DNA from 4 places in the Variovorax palleresanus genome. Region 1 is predicted to be linked to each of the others. Evidence: predicted binding sites of a transcription regulator. Region 1 holds the regulator's gene; each other region holds the start of a gene.

Region 1 (4,206 bases):
AGAGCCGGTTTCGCGGTGTTTCCGGATGGATGTCAAGCCCGCTTTGGCGGGCTTTTTCATCCGTGCGTGCAGGGCTGGCGCCATCTGCCGCATACAATGCAGAGCAAGTTTCGTGCCTCTATGACATTGCACTCCTACTCCAACACCACTCCTCTTGTTCGCCGCTTCGGCCGCCTGGCTCGCCTGAGTGTTGGCGCGCTGTTGCTGGCCGGTCTCGCCTCGGGCGCCCTGGCCGAGACGGCCGACCGCACCAAGCCGATGAACATCGAGTCCGACGCCATGCGTTATGACGACCTCAAGCAGACGAGCGTGTTCACGGGGAACGTGCTGGTCACCAAGGGCACGATCATCATCCGCGGCGCGCGCATCGACGTTCGGCAGGACGCCGAGGGCTACCAGTACGGGGTGGTCACGGCGGCTCCCGGCAAGCGGGCCTACTACAAGCAGAAGCGCAATGCGCCCGACGAGTGGATCGAGGGCGAATCGGAGGTCATCGAGTACGACAGCCGCGCCGACAACGTCAAGTTCATCCGCAATGCCGTGATGCGCCGCCTGCTGGGCGCCACGCCAAACGACGAAAGCAGCGGCGCGCTCATCGTCTACGACCAGAGCAACGACACCTACACGGTCAACGGTTCCACCGTGCCGCCCAACACCGGGGTGAATGCCCCCGCGGGCGGTGGGCGGGTGAAGACCATCCTGACGCCCAAGAGCGCCACGGCGCCCGCGCCAGGCGCCTCGGCGCCGGCCGGCGGACGGGCCGCGCCAGCAGCGCCCCAGCCGGCACCCGGTGCCGGCCTGCGGCCGAGCACCACGCTCAGCGGCAGCGAAGGGGAAGGGCGCAAGTGATAGAAACCGCTGGAAGCCACACCGCCGATGGCACGCCGGGCAGCCGCCTGGTGGTGCGCGGCCTGCAAAAAAGCTACGGTAGCCGCAAGGTCGTCAAGGATGTCTCGCTCGACGTTCAAAAGGGCGAAGTCGTGGGGCTCCTGGGCCCCAACGGCGCCGGCAAGACCACTTCGTTCTACATGATCGTGGGCCTGGTGCGGGCCGACGCCGGCGAGATCACCATCGACGGCGAACCCATTGCGCACATGCCGATCCACCGGCGCGCCCGCATGGGCCTGAGCTACCTGCCGCAGGAAGCCTCGATCTTCCGCAAGCTCACGGTCGAGGAAAACGTGCGTGCCGTGCTCGAGCTCCAGCGCGAGCCCGATGGCAACGGCAAGCCCGCGCCCCTGTCGAAGCAGCGCACCGAAGAGCGGCTCTCGGGGCTGCTGGCCGACCTGCGCGTGGACCATCTGCGCGATTCCCCCGCGCTCGCGCTCTCCGGCGGCGAGCGGCGCCGGGTCGAAATTGCCCGCGCGCTGGCCACCCAGCCGCGCTTCATCCTGCTGGACGAGCCCTTTGCCGGCATCGACCCCATCGCGGTGATCGAGATCCAGCGGATCATCAGCTTCCTGAAGGAGCGCGGCATCGGCGTGCTCATCACCGACCACAACGTGCGTGAAACGCTGGGCATCTGCGATCACGCGTTCATCATCAGCGACGGGCATGTGCTGGCACAAGGCACACCCTCGGAGATCGTCGACAACGCCGAAGTACGCAGGGTGTACCTTGGCGAGCACTTCCGGATGTAAGGGAGGAGCCGGTCTCCATGAAGCAAGGGCTGTCCCTTCGCGTTTCGCAGCATCTGGCGCTCACACCGCAGCTGCAGCAGTCGATCCGGCTGCTGCAGCTCTCCACGCTCGAACTGAGCCAGGAGGTCGAGCAGATGCTCGACGAGAACCCGTTCCTCGAACGCACCGCGGAAGAAGCGGCGCGCGAGGAATTCGGCCTCGATGCCATCGATACCCCGATGCCGCGCGATGAATCATCGGGCGAGGCCGGCGAGAGCGACTTCGCCTCGGCTCCGGCGAGCAGCGCGGCCACCACCTCCAGCGAAACCACGGCCGCGGCCGAAACCGACGTTCCCGCCGCCGACGCCACCGAGCGCGAGCCCGACTGGGAAGGCGACGGCACCGTCGACATGGCGCCGGACGACAGCGAGTGGGGCAGCGATGCTCCCGCGCGCCAGAACAACCTGGGCGACGACGAGCGCGCCGACGCCACCGAACTCGCGCGCAGCCAGGAGTCGCTGCAGTCCTTCCTGCACCGGCAGGCGCTGAGCCTGCGGCTCAACGAGAACGACTGCGCCGCGCTGCGCTTCCTGATCGAATCGCTCAACGACGACGGCTACCTCGAAGATTCGCTGCCGGCGCTGGCCTCGGGCCTCGCGGGCGACGACAACGACCAGTTCGACGAGCTGGTGCATCACTTCCAGGTGGCGCTCGGCCTGCTGCAAAGCCTGGAGCCGGCCGGCGTCGGCGCGCGCGACCTGGGCGAATGCCTCGGCATCCAGCTGCGCGCGCTCGCCAGCGAAGACGAAACCGAAGAACACGCCCTGGTCCGCAAGACCGCCATCGCCATCTGCAAGCAGCCGATGGAGCTGCTCGCGCGGCGCGACTTCAAGCGCCTGGCCACGCTCACCCGCACCAACGAAGAGCTGGTTCGCTCGGCGCTGCAGATCATTTCGCGCCTGGAGCCCAAGCCGGGCCGCCGTTTTGTCGATGTCGAGCGCAACATCGTGATCCCCGACGTGATCGTCACCAAGATCGGCCGCGGCACCAACGTCAAGTTCCGCGTCATGCTCAACCCCGAGGTGATGCCGCGCCTGCGCGTGCACGACATCTATGCCGGGGCGCTCAAGTCGCACAAGGGCGAGGGCAGCCAGGCGCTGTCGCAGCGGCTGCAGGAGGCACGCTGGTTCATCAAGAACATCCAGCAGCGCTTCGACACCATCCTGCGCGTCTCCAACGCCATCGTCGAGCGGCAAAAGAGCTACTTCGTGCACGGTGAACTCGCGATGCGGCCGCTGGTGCTGCGCGAGATCGCCGACGAGCTCGGCCTGCACGAATCGACCATCTCGCGCGTGACCACCGCCAAGTACATGGCCACGCCCTTCGGCACCGTCGAGCTCAAGTACTTCTTCGGCTCCGCGCTTGGCACCGAGACCGGCGGCAATGCGTCGAGCACCGCGGTGCGCGCGCTGATCAAGCAGTTCGTGAGTTCCGAGAGCATCAAGAAACCGCTGTCCGACAGCCAGATTTCCGAGATGCTCAAGGAGCAGGGCATCGAATGCGCGCGGCGCACCGTGGCCAAGTACCGCGAGGCGCTGCGCATCGCGCCCGCCAACCTCCGCAAGGCGCTGTAGAAAGCCGTCGATGGCCCCTCGCCGCCTGCTGTCGCGCTGTGGGCACTGGGTCTTGGCCGTGGCGGTGGCGCTGCTCGTTGCCGGCTGCGCCACCCTGCCCGACGAAGCGCCGCGCCCACCCACCCGGGCCATGGCGGTGTCGGCCGACACCGCGCTCGGCAAGATCGCGCTGGCCGCGCAGCCCGACCTCGATCTCAGCGGTTTTCGCCTGATGCCGGGCGGCGATTTCGCCTTCGACACGCGCATCCAACTCGCGCGGCGCGCCCAGCGCACGCTCGACGTGCAGTACTACCAAATCGAGAACGACGAGACCGGCCGCTACCTGCTGCGCACCCTGCGCGATGCGGCGGAGCGGGGCGTGCGCGTGCGGCTCTTGATGGACGACCTCTACACTTCGGGCGAGGACGAACTGCTGCTCGGCCTGGCCGCCACGCCGAACGTCGAACTGCGCCTCTTCAACCCGTTTCCAGCCGGGCGCGGCAGTCTGCTCAAGCGCTTCGCGGCCTCGCTCTTCGACTTCAGCCGCGTCAACCGGCGCATGCACAACAAGCTCTTCATCGCCGACGGCGCGATGGCGGTGGCGGGCGGCCGCAACATCGGCAACCAGTACTTCAGGCGCACGGCGGGCGAGAATTTTCTCGATCTCGACACCTTCGTGACCGGCGCGCTGATGCCGCGTCTCGGCACCCTGTTCGACCAGTACTGGAACAGCGTGTACGTGCGGCCGATCCAGTCGGTGGTGGCCACGGGCCTTTCGCGCGAAGAACTGCAAAAGCGCTTCGAAGCCGCCACCGGCCCCGACACCACGCCGCCGCCGCCGCGGCCCGCCCCCAACGACCTGCTCGGCTACAGCCCGATGGCCGAGGACCTTGCCACCGGCAAGCTCGGCCTGATCTGGGCCCTTGCCGAGGCCTACGCCGATTCGCCCGACCGCGTGATCGGCAAGACGGCGT
Region 2 (4,206 bases), 2.3 Mb from region 1:
ACTCGTCCCACACCCAGAAGCCGATGCCGACGCCGCCGGTGAGCATTTCGGCCGCGACGATCACCAGCCACGCGGTGCCCACCGCCAGGCGCACGCCGGTCAGCATGTAGGGCAGCACGGCGGGGAAGAGGATCTTGGTGAAGATCTTCCATTCGCTGAGGTTCAGCACCTTGGCCACGTTCATGTAGTCGCTCGGAACCCGCTGCACGCCGACCGCGGTGTTGATCACCATCGGCCAGATCGAGCAGATGAAGATGGTCCAGATGGCCGCCGGGTTGGCGCCCTTGAACACCAGGAGGCCGATGGGCAGCCATGCGAGCGGCGACACCGGACGCAGCAGGCTGATCAGCGGGTTGAACATGCGCGAGAGAAACTCGAAGCGCCCGATCGCAAAGCCGGCCGGAATGCCGACCGCCGCGGCGAGCCCGAAGCCGAGCGCCACGCGCTGCAGCGACGAGAGCACGTTCCAGCCCACGCCCTGGTCGTTCGGGCCCTTGCTGTAGAACGGATCGCTGAACACCGTGAGCGCCTGCTGCCAGGTGGCGAGCGGCGAGGGAAAGCCGGTGGTGCTCTTCATGGCAACCAGCTCCCAGATCAGCACCAGGAGACCGAAGCCCGCGAGCGGCGGCAGAACGCGCATCCAGAAGGCGCGCAGGTCGATGGATATGCGTGGCTTTTGCTCCCTCTCCACTTTGGGGAGTGGGATGGGGAGGGGGGCAGCTTCGGCGCGGGGCGCTCCCTCACCCCGGCCCTCTCCCGCACGTGGGAGAGGGAGAGATGCGTCCATCGGCGAATGAAATACAGCGCTGACCATGGTGTGTTTCTCCTCAGGCGTCTCAGACGTGGATCTTGAAAGAGTCGGCATATTTCTTCGGGTCCTTGCCGTCCCACACGGAGCCGTCGAACAGCTTGCTGGTGCGAAGCACGTCCTTGGGAACCGGCGTCTGCGTGGCGGCGGCGGCCTGCTTGTAGATGTCGATGCGGTTGATCTCGGTAGCCACCTTCAGGTAGTCCGGATGCTCCTTGAGCAGGCCCCAGCGCTTGTGCTGCGTGAGGAACCACATGCCGTCGGACAGGTAGGGGAAGGTCACGGCGCCGCCGTTGTAGAACTTCATGTGGTTGGGGTCGTCCCAGCTCTTGCCCATGCCGTTGACGTAGCGCCCCAGGATGCGCTGGTTGATGGCGTCCACGCTGGTGTTGACGTAGCTCTTGTCGGCAATGGTCTCGGCCATCTTGTTCTTGTTCTGCAGGCCCGCATCGATCCACTTGCCCGCTTCGATGATGGCCGCGGTGACGGCGCGCGCGGTGTTGGGATACTTCTTGACGAAGTCGCCCGTGGTGCCGAGCACTTTCTCAGGGTGGTCCTTCCAGATGTCCTGCGTCGTGATGGCTGTCACGCCGATGCCGTCCATGATCGCGCGCTGGCCCCAGGGCTCGCCCACGCAGTAGCCGTCCATGTTGCCGACGCGCATGTTGGCCACCATCTGCGGAGGCGGCACCGTGATGTTCTTGACGTCCTTGAACGGGTCGATGCCCGCCGAGGCCAGCCAGTAGTAGATCCACATGGCGTGGGTGCCGGTGGGGAAGGTGTGGGCGAAGGTGTATTCGCGCTTTTCGGTGGCGATGAGCTTGGCGAGCGAGGCCGCGTCCACCGCGCCCTTGTCGGCCAGCTTCTTCGACAGCGTGATGGCCTGGCCGTTGTTGTTCAGCGTCATGAGCACGGCCATGTCCTTCTTGGGACCGCTCAGGCCCAGGTGCATGCCGTAGACCAGCCCGTAGAGCACGTGCGCCATGTCCAGATCGCCGTTGGAGAGCTTGTCGCGCACGCCGGCCCAGCTGGCTTCCTTGCTGGGCACGATCTTCACGCCGTATTTCTTGTCGATGCCCAGCACCGAGGCCATCACCACGCTGGCGCAGTCGGTCAGCGGGATGAAGCCGATCTTCACTTCCTCCTTCTCCGGCTTGTCGGAGCCCTGGGCCCAGACGGCGGCGCGCAGGGCGGGATCGATTCCCACGGCGCCAATGGCGGCGGCTTGCAGTACGCGGCGGCGGCTGAGGCGGGTTTTCAGCAGGTCGGTCATGTGACGGGCTCCGGTTGAAGGACAGACAAAAAGGAAAAGCAAAAAACAAAAAAGGCGTCCGCACCGCGCGAGGGCCGCTCGAAAACGAGCCCTTGCGGGGTGGGGACGCCTTTGTCCGATGTCGGTAGTCAAACACCCGCCGTTGGGTGCTGCCTGCCTGGGACCCGAGGGTCCATGTACTACTTCAGCAAACTGTGTGCCAGCTTTTCGGCACTCCAGCCGCTATCAAATAGGCAGCAGAAGATCGACTGCCTGTGCGCGGCACGGGGGGTTGGACCGGAAAGTCGGCTGCATGCACGATTGTTGTGCGCCGCACCAATTCGAACGCCCGTGCCCGCTTCTTCAGCGTTGGGACGCCTCGGCCACGGGAAGGTAGTCGGCCATGGCGAGCATCGACTCGGCCACGTCGACGAGCCGGCGCTTCTGGTTCATGGCTGTCTTGAGCAGCATCTTGTGGGCTTCGGCCTCGGTCATCCGGCGGTGCGCCATCAAGAGGCCCTTGGCACGCTCGACCAGCTTGCGCTCATTGAGCGAGGCCCGCACGGTCTCGAGCTCGTCGCTCATGGCCTGCAGGCGGCGCGATTGCTCCTGAACCATGTCGAGCACCGAGCGCTCCAGGTGCCGGCCGTACTGGGCGGGCTCGGTGGCCTGGGTGCCGGCGTCGTCGAAGAAGGCCGCGCCTTCGGTTTGGGGCGCCAGGGCACCAAGCACCTCCTCGTACCTCTGCAGTTCGCTGCGCGCCTGCGTGGTCTTGCGGGCGCAGAGCTCGCGCAAGTCGGTGGCCAGCCGGTCCTCGACGGTCTTCATGGTGTCGATGCGGCGCGTGCAGCTGTCGAACCACGCCTGGCTCAACCGGGAGTCGGGCACGGCCGCCGAAGCCGCCTGGGCCGACGTCACGCTCATCCGGCGCATGCGTTCGATCTCGGCCGTGGCCGCGTCGGACTGGCTGTGATGCCAGAGCGCCAGCACGCTGCTGCTGGAGAAGTCGGTGAAGACCTGGAAGCAGCGTTCCTGCAGTTCGATGAGATGCAGCCATTGCTGGCGCTGTGACTCGTCGCGGCGGCCCACGGCCAGCGAGGCGGCGCCGAAAGCGCGCTCCTGGCCCGCGAATTCCTTGCCCTGCATGAAATTGAACATCGCGACCAGGAGGCGCGAGATTTCGGGGTCGGTGGCGCCATCGGCCGCTTCGAACACCACGGCCAGCAAACCGGCGACGAGCTTGGCGAATGCCGCAGTGGCCTGCGCGGGCGTCAGCTCGAGCGCGCCGACGCGGCGGCGCAGGGCAGGCAGGCCGTCGAACCCGGGGAGCACCCAGGCAATGCGGCTGAAGAGGCGGGCGCTGTTGCCGGCGGTGGCCCCAGGACGCGCCTCGGTCTCGAGCTGGTCGAATCCGGCGCGTACCGCCTGTTCGAGTGCCAGGCATTCGGCGATCTGCGGGTCGCGCTGCTCGGCGAAGCGGACCCCTCGCGAGGCGAGAAAGACGTTCGACATGCCGCGCTCCCGCTGCAGCGCATGAACCAGACGCGCGATCAGGCCGACCAGGTCGCTGGTGCGCGCGAGCTGGTCCAGCTCGTCGATTTCGCACTTTCTGGCGGCGATCAGAAAACTCAGTCCGGATTTCATGGTGGGGAGGGGGAGCCACAGCCTCGCTGCAACATCCGTGCCGTGCGGACATTCTGCGCCGCCTACACTCGCAGCATGCTTCTCCTGGGTATCGAATCTTCTTGCGACGAAACCGGCGTGGCGCTGGTCGAATCGCACGGCAACGCGCTGCCGCTGCTGCGTGCGCACGCGCTGCACAGCCAGATCGCCATGCACCAGGCCTATGGCGGCGTGGTGCCCGAACTGGCCAGCCGCGACCACATCCGCCGCGTGCTGCCGCTGACCGAAACCGTGCTGGCCGAGGCGGGGCGCTCGCTGGCCGAAATCGACGTGGTCGCCTATACACGCGGGCCAGGCCTCGCCGGGGCCTTGCTGGTGGGCGCGGGCGTGGCCTGCGCGCTGGGCGCGGCGCTCGGCAAGCCGGTGCTCGGGGTGCATCACCTCGAAGGGCACCTGCTGTCGCCGTTCCTGAGCGCGGACCCGCCGGAATTTCCGTTCGTGGCGCTGCTGGTGTCGGGCGGGC
Region 3 (4,206 bases), 1.8 Mb from region 1:
CTCGCGCGGCGGCATGGTGGACGCGATGCTGGCCACGTCGGCGCGGCGCAAGGTGTTGATCCACATCAACAACAGCAACCCGATCCTCGATGCCGCCAGCGCGCAGCGCCAGGTGCTCGAAAGCCATGGCATCGAGGTGGCCTACGACGGCATGGAGATCTCGCTGTGAAGGCGGCCGACCCGTCGTTGCGCTGCGCCGGCAGGCAGGGCGCAATGCCCGCCTGCCACCGTGCGTCCCCGCGCTGAAGGGCACGGAGACGCGCTCCGCCGCTCACGCGGGCTTGGGCGCCCAGGCCATGCACCAGCCCTTGGCCGCGACCTGCTTGCGCCCGAACATCGCGCAGCCCGCCCACCCATCCGTGGGTGTGCCCTGCCACATCGCGCAGTTCACGCATTCCTGCGTGGCCGCATGGCGGGGGTACTTCTTCTTGTCGACGTTCTTCGTGTCGTGCTTGTAGCCGAGCTGCACCGACGTCTCGTCGTTCTCCTCGGCCCGCGGCGGCGCGGCCAGCACGCGCACCGGCACTGCCGCCAGCAGGCAGGCGCCGCCGACCGCGCGGCCGACGAAATCCCGGCGGGAGGCATCGCGGCTCCCTTCGCTGTTGCGATTCGTCATGGCGCCTCCTCAGTTGGATGCGGTGCGGACATCGCCCGCCCGTGCGGTGCGCGTGCTGCCGGTGGAGGGGATCTTGAAGACCCACACCATGCCGCCCTGCTCCAGCAGGTTGACCTTCTTGGCCACCTCGCCGCCCCACAGCGGCACCGCGCCACCCCAGCCGGAGACCACGGCCACGTACTGCTCGCCGCCCTGCTGCCAGGTGACCGGCGGCGCAACCACGCCCGAGCCGGTCTGGAACTCCCACAGCACCTTGCCGGTCTTGGCGTCGGCCGCCTTCAGGTAGCCCTCTGGCGTGCCCCAGAACACCAGGTTGCCGCCGGTGGTGAGCACCCCGCCCCACAGCGGCGCGCCGTTCTTGACCTCCCAGGCGATCTTGCCGGTCTTGGGATCGACCGCGCGCAGCGCGCCGATGTAGTCCTCGTTGAGCGGCTTGATGGTGAAGCCCGAGCCCAGGTAGGCCGCGCCCTTCTTGTAGGCCACCGGTTCGTTCCAGATGTCCATGCCCCATTCGTTGGCGGGCACGTAGAACATCTTCGTGTCGGGGCTGTAGGCCATCGGCATCTGGTTCTTGCCGCCCAGGAAGCCCGGGGCCGCGAAAACCGAACTGCCCTTCTTGCCACCGTCGCCGTCGACCGGGTTGCCCGGACGGTTCGCGGCCACGAAGTTCGGCCGGCCGGTCTTCAGGTCGATGCCGTCGGCCCAGGTCGTCTTCCTGACGAAGGGAAAGGCATTGAGGAGCTGGCCGGTGGTGGCATCGTTGACGTAGAAGTAGCCGTTGCGGTCGGCCTTGCCGCCCACGCGCCGGCCGTCCATGTCGAAGGTGACGAACTCGTTCACGCCGTCGAAGTCCCAGCTGTCGCTGGGCGTGTTCTGGTAGTGCCACTTGATCTGGCCCGTCTTCACGTCGATGGCCACGGTCGCGCATGAAAACAGGTTGTCGCCCTTGCGCAAGTGGCTGTTCCACGGCGCCGGGTTGCCGGTGCCGAAGTAGGCCAGGCCGGTCTTGGCATCGAAGGTGCCGCCCAGCCAGGTGGCGGCGCCTCCGGTCTTCCAGAGGTCGCCCGGCCAGCTGTTGTTGACGGTGCCCGAGATGCCCGCCTCCTGCTTGTTGCCGTCCTTGTCGTAGGTGTAGCCCATGTGGCCTTCCACCGTGGGGCGCGACCACACCATGCGGCCCGTCTTGGCGTCGCGCGCCTCGACGCGGCCGACGATGCCGAACTCGCCACCCGACACGCCGGTGAGGATCAGGCCGTTGGCGATGATCGGCGCGGCGGTGGCCGAGTAGCCGGCCGCGTAGTCGTCGATCTTCTCCTTCCAGGCCACGTCGCCGGTGTTCTGGTCGAGCGCCACCAGCTGGGCGTCGAGCGTGGCGAAGATCACCAGGTTGTCGTACAGCGCCGCGCCGCGGTTGACGACGTCGCAGCAAGGCATGATGCCCTCGGGCAGGCGGTGCTCGTACTTCCACAGCTTCTTGCCGGTGGTCGCGTCGAGAGCGTAGATGCGCGAGTAGGAAGCGGTGACGAACATCTTGCCCTTGTGGATCACGGGCTGCGCCTCCTGGCCGCGCTGCTTCTCCCCTCCGAAGGAAAAGGCCCATGCCGGCGCCAGCCGGGACACGGTGCCGGTGTTGACCTGCTTCAGCGGCGAGTAGCGCTGGCCCTGGGTGTTCACACCCCAGGTCAGGACGTTGCCGTTGGTGGTGGCTTCGGACTGGATCATCTTGTCCGTGACTTGCGCGCCGGCACTGCCGGCCGCGGCCAGGCCGATGGCCATGAGCGCGTTCAAGAGCTTCAATTGCATGGGGTGTCTCCTCGTGGGTGTGGATAGCGGCTCGGGCGTGCCTGCAGGCATGCCTTCACGAGGATTGGGGGCAATGTCTGTGCCACGCGCCAAGCCGCCTTTCAGGCGCCATCCAGGGCGTCGTCGGGGCTTTCGGTCGCGGGTTTTCCCGCTGCACTGCTACAAGGTCGAACGTTGCGGGAGCTGTGACCGTTGCATCTCGCCACAGTGGCCATCGATCGCTACAACGCCGCGGTGCCCATGACAAAACGACCAGGCAGAAATGGCTGAAGCGCCCATGCGCGGCCCGGCACCCAGGGCTACCGTGGTGCCATGTCTACTTCGACATGAACGCCAAGCCCAGGAGCCAGCCAATGAAGGATCGCATCAATCCCCATGCCGCCCCGACTGCCCACCTGATTCGCCGCGTTGCGCGCTCCACCGCCGTGTTGACCATCCTCCTGTCTTCAGCCTTAGCTGGGGCGCAAACAGGTGGAAGCCAGAAGGCGAACAAGGGCGAGATCCAGCGCGGCCGCTACCTGGTGATGATCGCGGGCTGCAACGATTGCCACACGCCCGGCTACGCGCCAAAGAACGGCGAGGTGGACGAGAAGCTGTGGTTGACCGGTGACGCCTTGGGCTGGTCCGGCCCGTGGGGCACCACATACGCGGTCAATCTGCGCTTGTTCATGGCTGACATGAGCCAGCAGCAGTGGGTGAAGCATGCGCGCGTCATGACGCCCCGCCCGCCCATGCCATGGTTCAACGTGCGCGCGATGACCGACGCAGACTTGAAGGCCATCTACACCTACACCCGCTCGCTCGGCCGCGGCGGCGATCCGGCGCCCGCGTATGTTCCGCCGGGTACCAAGCCTGGCGGCCCGGTGGTGCAGTTTCCGGGATGAACGACTTTCGCCGCAGGCAGGGCTGCGGCAGAGGTAAGGCTGGGTGAAGGTGCGAGATGGCCTGCCCGGAGGGGATCGAACCCCCGACAACCTGCTTAGAAGGCAGGTGCTCTATCCAACTGAGCTACGGGCAGATTCCGGGCCGGACAGAAGAAGAAAGAAGCTTGGCTGGCACACAAGGTCTTGAACCTTCGCACCCGCGGCCCCAAGCAGGGGCCACACCAGGCAAATCAGCGGCTTGGCCGCTTCTGCTTCCGCCGGGAAGGCCGAATTCTACCCACACATCCACGTACGGGCCTGCCGGTCCGCTGCCTGCTCGCAACCGTACGGTTGATGCCACTCGTCGCCTGAAGGCCTACACCGCTGCGCGCGAGCGGCTGTCGCGGCATGATGCTGCCATCTGCAATCTTCAGCACATGCACACCGCAGAACCGGACCCTCGACCGCTCTTCCCTTCGTGGTGGCGCCTGGGCGCGCTCGCCTATACGGCCGCGGGCGCGGTGTGCGTGGTTTCGTCCGCGGCTTTCCCCGAGAGCGAGACGGCCATGCTGGCGGCCATCGCGGGGGCGTTGCCGTGGTCGCTGGCGTTGGTGACGCTCGATCTGGCGCCGGGCGTCGCGCAAACCGCACTCATCGTTCTTGCGGGAGGATGGGCCGTCAATGCGGCGCTGCTGTGGTGGTTGGCGCTCAGGCGCACCCCGCGCCGAACACCATCGCGGGGCGACTGACGGCTTTCTCTTGCGCCGGCGCGGCAGACGCAAGGTGCCGTCAATCAGAATGAGAATGCCTTTCGGTGCGATCATTTCGCCGTTCGATTCCGCGTTCCTCGTCCTCTTCCCCAACGCAGACGCCCTTCCCGCATTTGAAAGTTGCTCATGCTTCCTGACACGCAAGTCAATACAC
Region 4 (4,206 bases), 2.4 Mb from region 1:
GAGTCGGGCGAGTAGAGCTTGTCGATGCAGAACTCGCTCCTGTGCGTGTTGCCCGACACGTCGATCAGGATGTTGCGCAGCGTGCGGTCGACCATCCACGCTGGCATGTTCTGGCCGTGGATCTCGCGGTTCTTCGCGATTTCCTTCAGCGCGATCTCGAGCTCGTAGACCTGGTCGTTGCGCGCTTCGTCCACGCGCGGCGCCTGGCTGGTCGGGCCGATGAACATGCCCGAGAACAGGTAGCTCAGCGACGGGTGGTTGTGCCAGTAGAGCAAGAGGCTCGCGAGCAGCTCGGGCCGGCGCAGGAAGGGGCTGTCCGCGGGCGTGGCGCCGCCCATCACGAAGTGATTGCCGCCGCCAGTGCCGGTGTGGCGCCCGTCCGTCATGAACTTCTCGGCCGAGAGGCGGGTTTCGAACGCGGCGTTGTAGAGAAACTCGGTGTGGGCGACCAGTTCCTTCCAGTTGTGGGCCGGATGGATGTTGACTTCGATCACCCCCGGATCGGGGGTGACGGCCAGCATCTTCAGGCGCGGGTCGCGCGGCGGCGGGTAGCCTTCCATCACGATGCGCATGCCCAGCTGCTGCGCCGTGGCCTCGACGGCCGCGACGAGGTCCAAGTAATCTTCCAGGCGGGCGAGCGGCGGCATGAAGACGTAGAGCACGCCCGAGGCGCTGCCTTTTTTCTCGGCCGCGGGGCCGTTGGCGCGCCGCGGGTCGCGCACCTCGACGCACAGTGCGGTGCGCGTGACCCAGTGGGCCGATTCGCCGCGCTGGGGCTGCCGCGTGGCTGGTGTCGCGGAGCGGTCGGCTGCATCGGCCGGGGCCTTGCCGTCGCCTGCGGCTGCGGCATCGCCGCTCGCGGTTCCGCTGCCGCCCGGCGCCTGCATGCGCAGGGCCGCGGGCACCACGGGCGGCGCACCGAATTCATAGGGCACGGCGCCAAGATCGGCGCCCATTGCACCGCCGGCAGGCACGGCATAGCGTGCGCGGTAGTCGGACGAACTCGGCAGTGCTGCGCGCGGCGCGGTCGGGTCGCGCTCGACCAGGTAGGGGTAGTCGCCCTTGCTGGCCCAGGGCTGCGAATCGAGCGGCAGGCGATAGCCCATCGGCGAGTCGCCCGGGATCAGGTAGAGCCGGTCGTCGCGCAGGAACCAGGGGCCGGTTTTCCAGCCCGGGCCTTCGAGCGCGGGAGCGTCCACATCGGCATTGGCGGGTTCGAGCGGCAGCATGTAGCCGATGACGGCGTCGAGCTTTTGCGTGAACACGCGGCGCAGGCGAACCCGCTCGAGTTCGTCGTCGAGCTTCGATTCGAAGGGGTCGACGTTGACCGGCAGGCGGCGTTCGCGCCAGAGGTAGTAATAAACGTCTTCGTAGCCGGGCTGCACGTAGCGCTCGGTGATGCCGAGCTTGTGCGCCAGCACGGTGGTGAAGCGGCGTGCGTCTTCGCTCGTGTAGTGCGTGGGCACGCGCTCGTCGGCAAAGAGCTCGGGCTCGTGCCAGAGCGTCTGGCCGTCGGCGCGCCAGAAGATCGAAAGCGCCCAGCGCGGCAACTGCTCGCCCGGGTACCACTTGCCCTGCCCGAAGTGGAGAAAACCACCCTGGCCGTACTCGGCCCGCAGCTTGTGGACGAGTTCGGTGGCATAGCCGCGCTTGGTGGGGCCGAGCGCATCGGTGTTCCATTCGGGCGCGTCGCGGTCGCTGGTGGCCACGTAGGTGGGCTCGCCGCCCATCGTGAGCCGCACGTCGCCGGCCGTGAGGCGCGCGTCGACCGCGTCGCCGAGCGCCAGCACCTCGGCCCACTGTTCGTCGGTGTAGGGCTTGGTCACGCGCGGCGATTCGTAGATGCGCGTGACCTTCATTTCATGGCCGAAATCGACCTCGGCTTCGTCGACACCGCCTTCGATGGGCGCGGCGCTCGAAGGCGTGGGTGTGCACGCGAGCGGAATGTGGCCCTCGCCGGCCAGGAGGCCCGACGTGGCATCGAGGCCGACCCATCCCGCGCCGGGCAGGAACACTTCGCACCAGGCATGCAGGTCGGTGAAGTCGACCGTGGTGCCGCTCGGGCCGTCGAGCGCCTTCACGTCGGGTGTGAGCTGGATCAGGTAGCCCGAGACGAAGCGCGCGGCCAGCCCGCAGTGACGCAGCAGCTGCACCAGCAGCCAGCCCGAGTCGCGGCAGGAGCCGCTGCCGTTGGTGAGCGTTTCTTCCGGCGTCTGCACGCCGGGCTCCATGCGGATCAGGTAGTTGACGTCTTGCTGGACCTGCTGGTTGATGCCGACCAGGAAGTCGATGGTGCGCTGTTCCTTGCGCTCGATCTTGTCGAGGTAGGCCGACAGGAGCGGCGTGGGTTCCTCGGTGACGAGGTATGGCGCGAGCTCTTCGGCCTGCGAGGCGGTGTACTTGAACGGAAAGTTCTCGGCCTGCGGCTCCAGAAAAAAGTCGAACGGGTTGTAGACCGCCATCTCGACCACGAGGTCGACCGTGACCTTGAACTCGCGCGTCTTCTCGGGAAACACGAGCCGCGCCTGGTAGTTGGCGAACGGATCCTGCATCCAGTTGACGAAGTGATCGGCCGGTTCGACCTGCAGCGAATACGAGATGACCTTGCTGCGGCAGTGCGGTGCGGGGCGCAAGCGCACGACCTGCGGGCCCAGCTGCACCAGGCGGTCGTATTTGTAGTGGGTGACGTGGTGGAGTGCGGCGTGAATGGACATGCGTTTTGTGTGCAGTACTGCGAGATTGCATCGAAAAGATGTCTCTTGTGAGACGCATACTAGCCGAGAAGCAAAGCAATTAACGCGCCATTGAGCGCGGGCCTGGGAGGGTTTGCATCATGTGTTCCGGAGTTTGCTGTTGACGCCGGCGCGGGCGTCCGGTGTCGTCATGGCCGGGTCGTGGGCCTTTGCCGCGCTGGGCGGAACGCTGCTCGGCGCGGCATGCCAGTTGCATCAGGCAGGGCTGTGGAGCGGGGGTGCCTATGCGGCCTTGTTCTTCACGGGTCTCGCGGGGCTGGCCCTGCTTTCGCGGCGATGGCGGCCGATGTTCCATTGGCCTCGTGCATGGCGCATGCTGGCCGGGCTGCCGGTGATCGGGGCCCTGGCCTGCGGAACCTTCGCCGGAGGCGGGCTCGCAGGGTGGCGGGCGGCTGCCTATGCGAGCGGCGCGCTGGACCCGGCCATCGAAGGACGAGACCTGCAGGTGGTCGGTGTGGTGGCACAGATGCCGCAGCGCAACGAGGGCGGTACGCGGTTTCGGCTCGACCTGGAGTCGGCCCGCTGGGCCGATGAGCCCCTCGCATCGCCGCCGCGTGTTCCGGCACGCATTGCGCTCGGCTGGTATCGCGACGACACCAGCCTCTGGGGACGCGCTCCCGAAGGGCGCGCCGCGGCCAGGGGAGACGCGGCCGCCCCGCTGCACGCGGGCGAACGCTGGCGACTCACGGTCCGGCTCAAGGCGCCGCACGGCAATCTCAATCCGCATGGCTTCGACAGCGAACTGTGGCTGTGGGAGCAGGGCGTGCATGCCAGCGGTTACGTGCGAACGGGCGCCCGCGACGCGGCGCCGGCACGTTTGCAGGCCACGTGGCGGCACCCGCTCGAACGTGCGCGCGAAGCGGTGCGAGACGCGGTGTTCGAACGCGTCGCCGACCCCCGGCAGGCGGGCGTGATCGCTGCCCTCGTCACCGGAGACCAGGGCGCCATCGAGCGCAACGACTGGGATATTTTTCGCGCCACCGGCGTGGCTCACCTGATGTCGATTTCGGGCCTCCACATCACCATGTTCGCCTGGCTCGCGGCGCATGCGGTCGGCGCGCTGTGGCGCCGCAGCGGGCGGCTGATGCTGCGCTTTCCCGCACCGCAGGCCGCGCTGGTCGGCGGCGTGTTCCTGGCCGGGCTCTATGCGCTTTTCAGCGGGTGGGGCGTGCCTTCGCAGCGCACGGTCTGGATGCTGGCCACCGCGGCGCTGCTGCGACTCACGGGGCGGCGCTGGCCGTGGCCCCATGTCTGGCTGCTGATCGCGGCGGTGGTGGTCGCCATCGATCCCTGGGCGCTGATGCAGGCCGGCTTCTGGCTCAGCTTCGTCGCAGTCGGGGTGCTGTTCACGACCGGCTTCATGCGGGCGGCCGACGAGAAGACGGGGCCGTCGGCCCGGCTGCTGGCGTTTTTTCGCGAGCAATGGGTGATCACGCTGGCGCTGACGCCGCTC

What was found. Region 1 encodes sigma-54, which starts transcription at its own class of promoters, with help from an activator protein. Its sites were predicted from a motif close to TGGCANGNAANCTGCTTT; they were not measured.
Region 2: the regulator sigma-54 is predicted to act here: its motif matches at 2,266-2,283, upstream of ACJ7Z0_RS07575 (CmpA/NrtA family ABC transporter substrate-binding protein).
Region 3: the regulator sigma-54 is predicted to act here: its motif matches at 2,487-2,504, upstream of ACJ7Z0_RS26985 (PQQ-dependent methanol/ethanol family dehydrogenase).
Region 4: the regulator sigma-54 is predicted to act here: its motif matches at 2,787-2,804, upstream of ACJ7Z0_RS07015 (transglutaminase family protein).

The regions. Positions count from the first base shown of each region.
Region 1 is NZ_JBJNVP010000002.1:3,131,217-3,135,422, forward strand. It holds gene lptA (lipopolysaccharide transport periplasmic protein LptA) at 121-849, shown strand; gene lptB (LPS export ABC transporter ATP-binding protein) at 846-1,640, shown strand; gene rpoN (RNA polymerase factor sigma-54) at 1,658-3,253, shown strand; gene ACJ7Z0_RS18635 (phospholipase D family protein) at 3,264-4,206, shown strand, end outside.
Region 2 is NZ_JBJNVP010000002.1:812,094-816,299, reverse strand. It holds gene ntrB (nitrate ABC transporter permease) at 1-814, opposite strand, end outside; gene ACJ7Z0_RS07575 (CmpA/NrtA family ABC transporter substrate-binding protein) at 837-2,081, opposite strand; gene ACJ7Z0_RS07570 (nitrate- and nitrite sensing domain-containing protein) at 2,424-3,704, opposite strand; gene tsaD (tRNA (adenosine(37)-N6)-threonylcarbamoyltransferase complex transferase subunit TsaD) at 3,780-4,206, shown strand, end outside.
Region 3 is NZ_JBJNVP010000002.1:4,932,373-4,936,578, reverse strand. It holds gene pqqB (pyrroloquinoline quinone biosynthesis protein PqqB) at 1-169, shown strand, start outside; gene ACJ7Z0_RS26990 (high-potential iron-sulfur protein) at 272-616, opposite strand; gene ACJ7Z0_RS26985 (PQQ-dependent methanol/ethanol family dehydrogenase) at 626-2,419, opposite strand; gene ACJ7Z0_RS26980 (c-type cytochrome) at 2,773-3,303, shown strand; tRNA gene ACJ7Z0_RS26975 (tRNA-Arg) at 3,361-3,437, opposite strand; gene ACJ7Z0_RS26970 (hypothetical protein) at 3,720-4,031, shown strand; gene ACJ7Z0_RS26965 (DSD1 family PLP-dependent enzyme) at 4,179-4,206, shown strand, end outside.
Region 4 is NZ_JBJNVP010000002.1:697,685-701,890, reverse strand. It holds gene ACJ7Z0_RS07015 (transglutaminase family protein) at 1-2,714, opposite strand, end outside; gene ACJ7Z0_RS07010 (DNA internalization-related competence protein ComEC/Rec2) at 2,884-4,206, shown strand, end outside.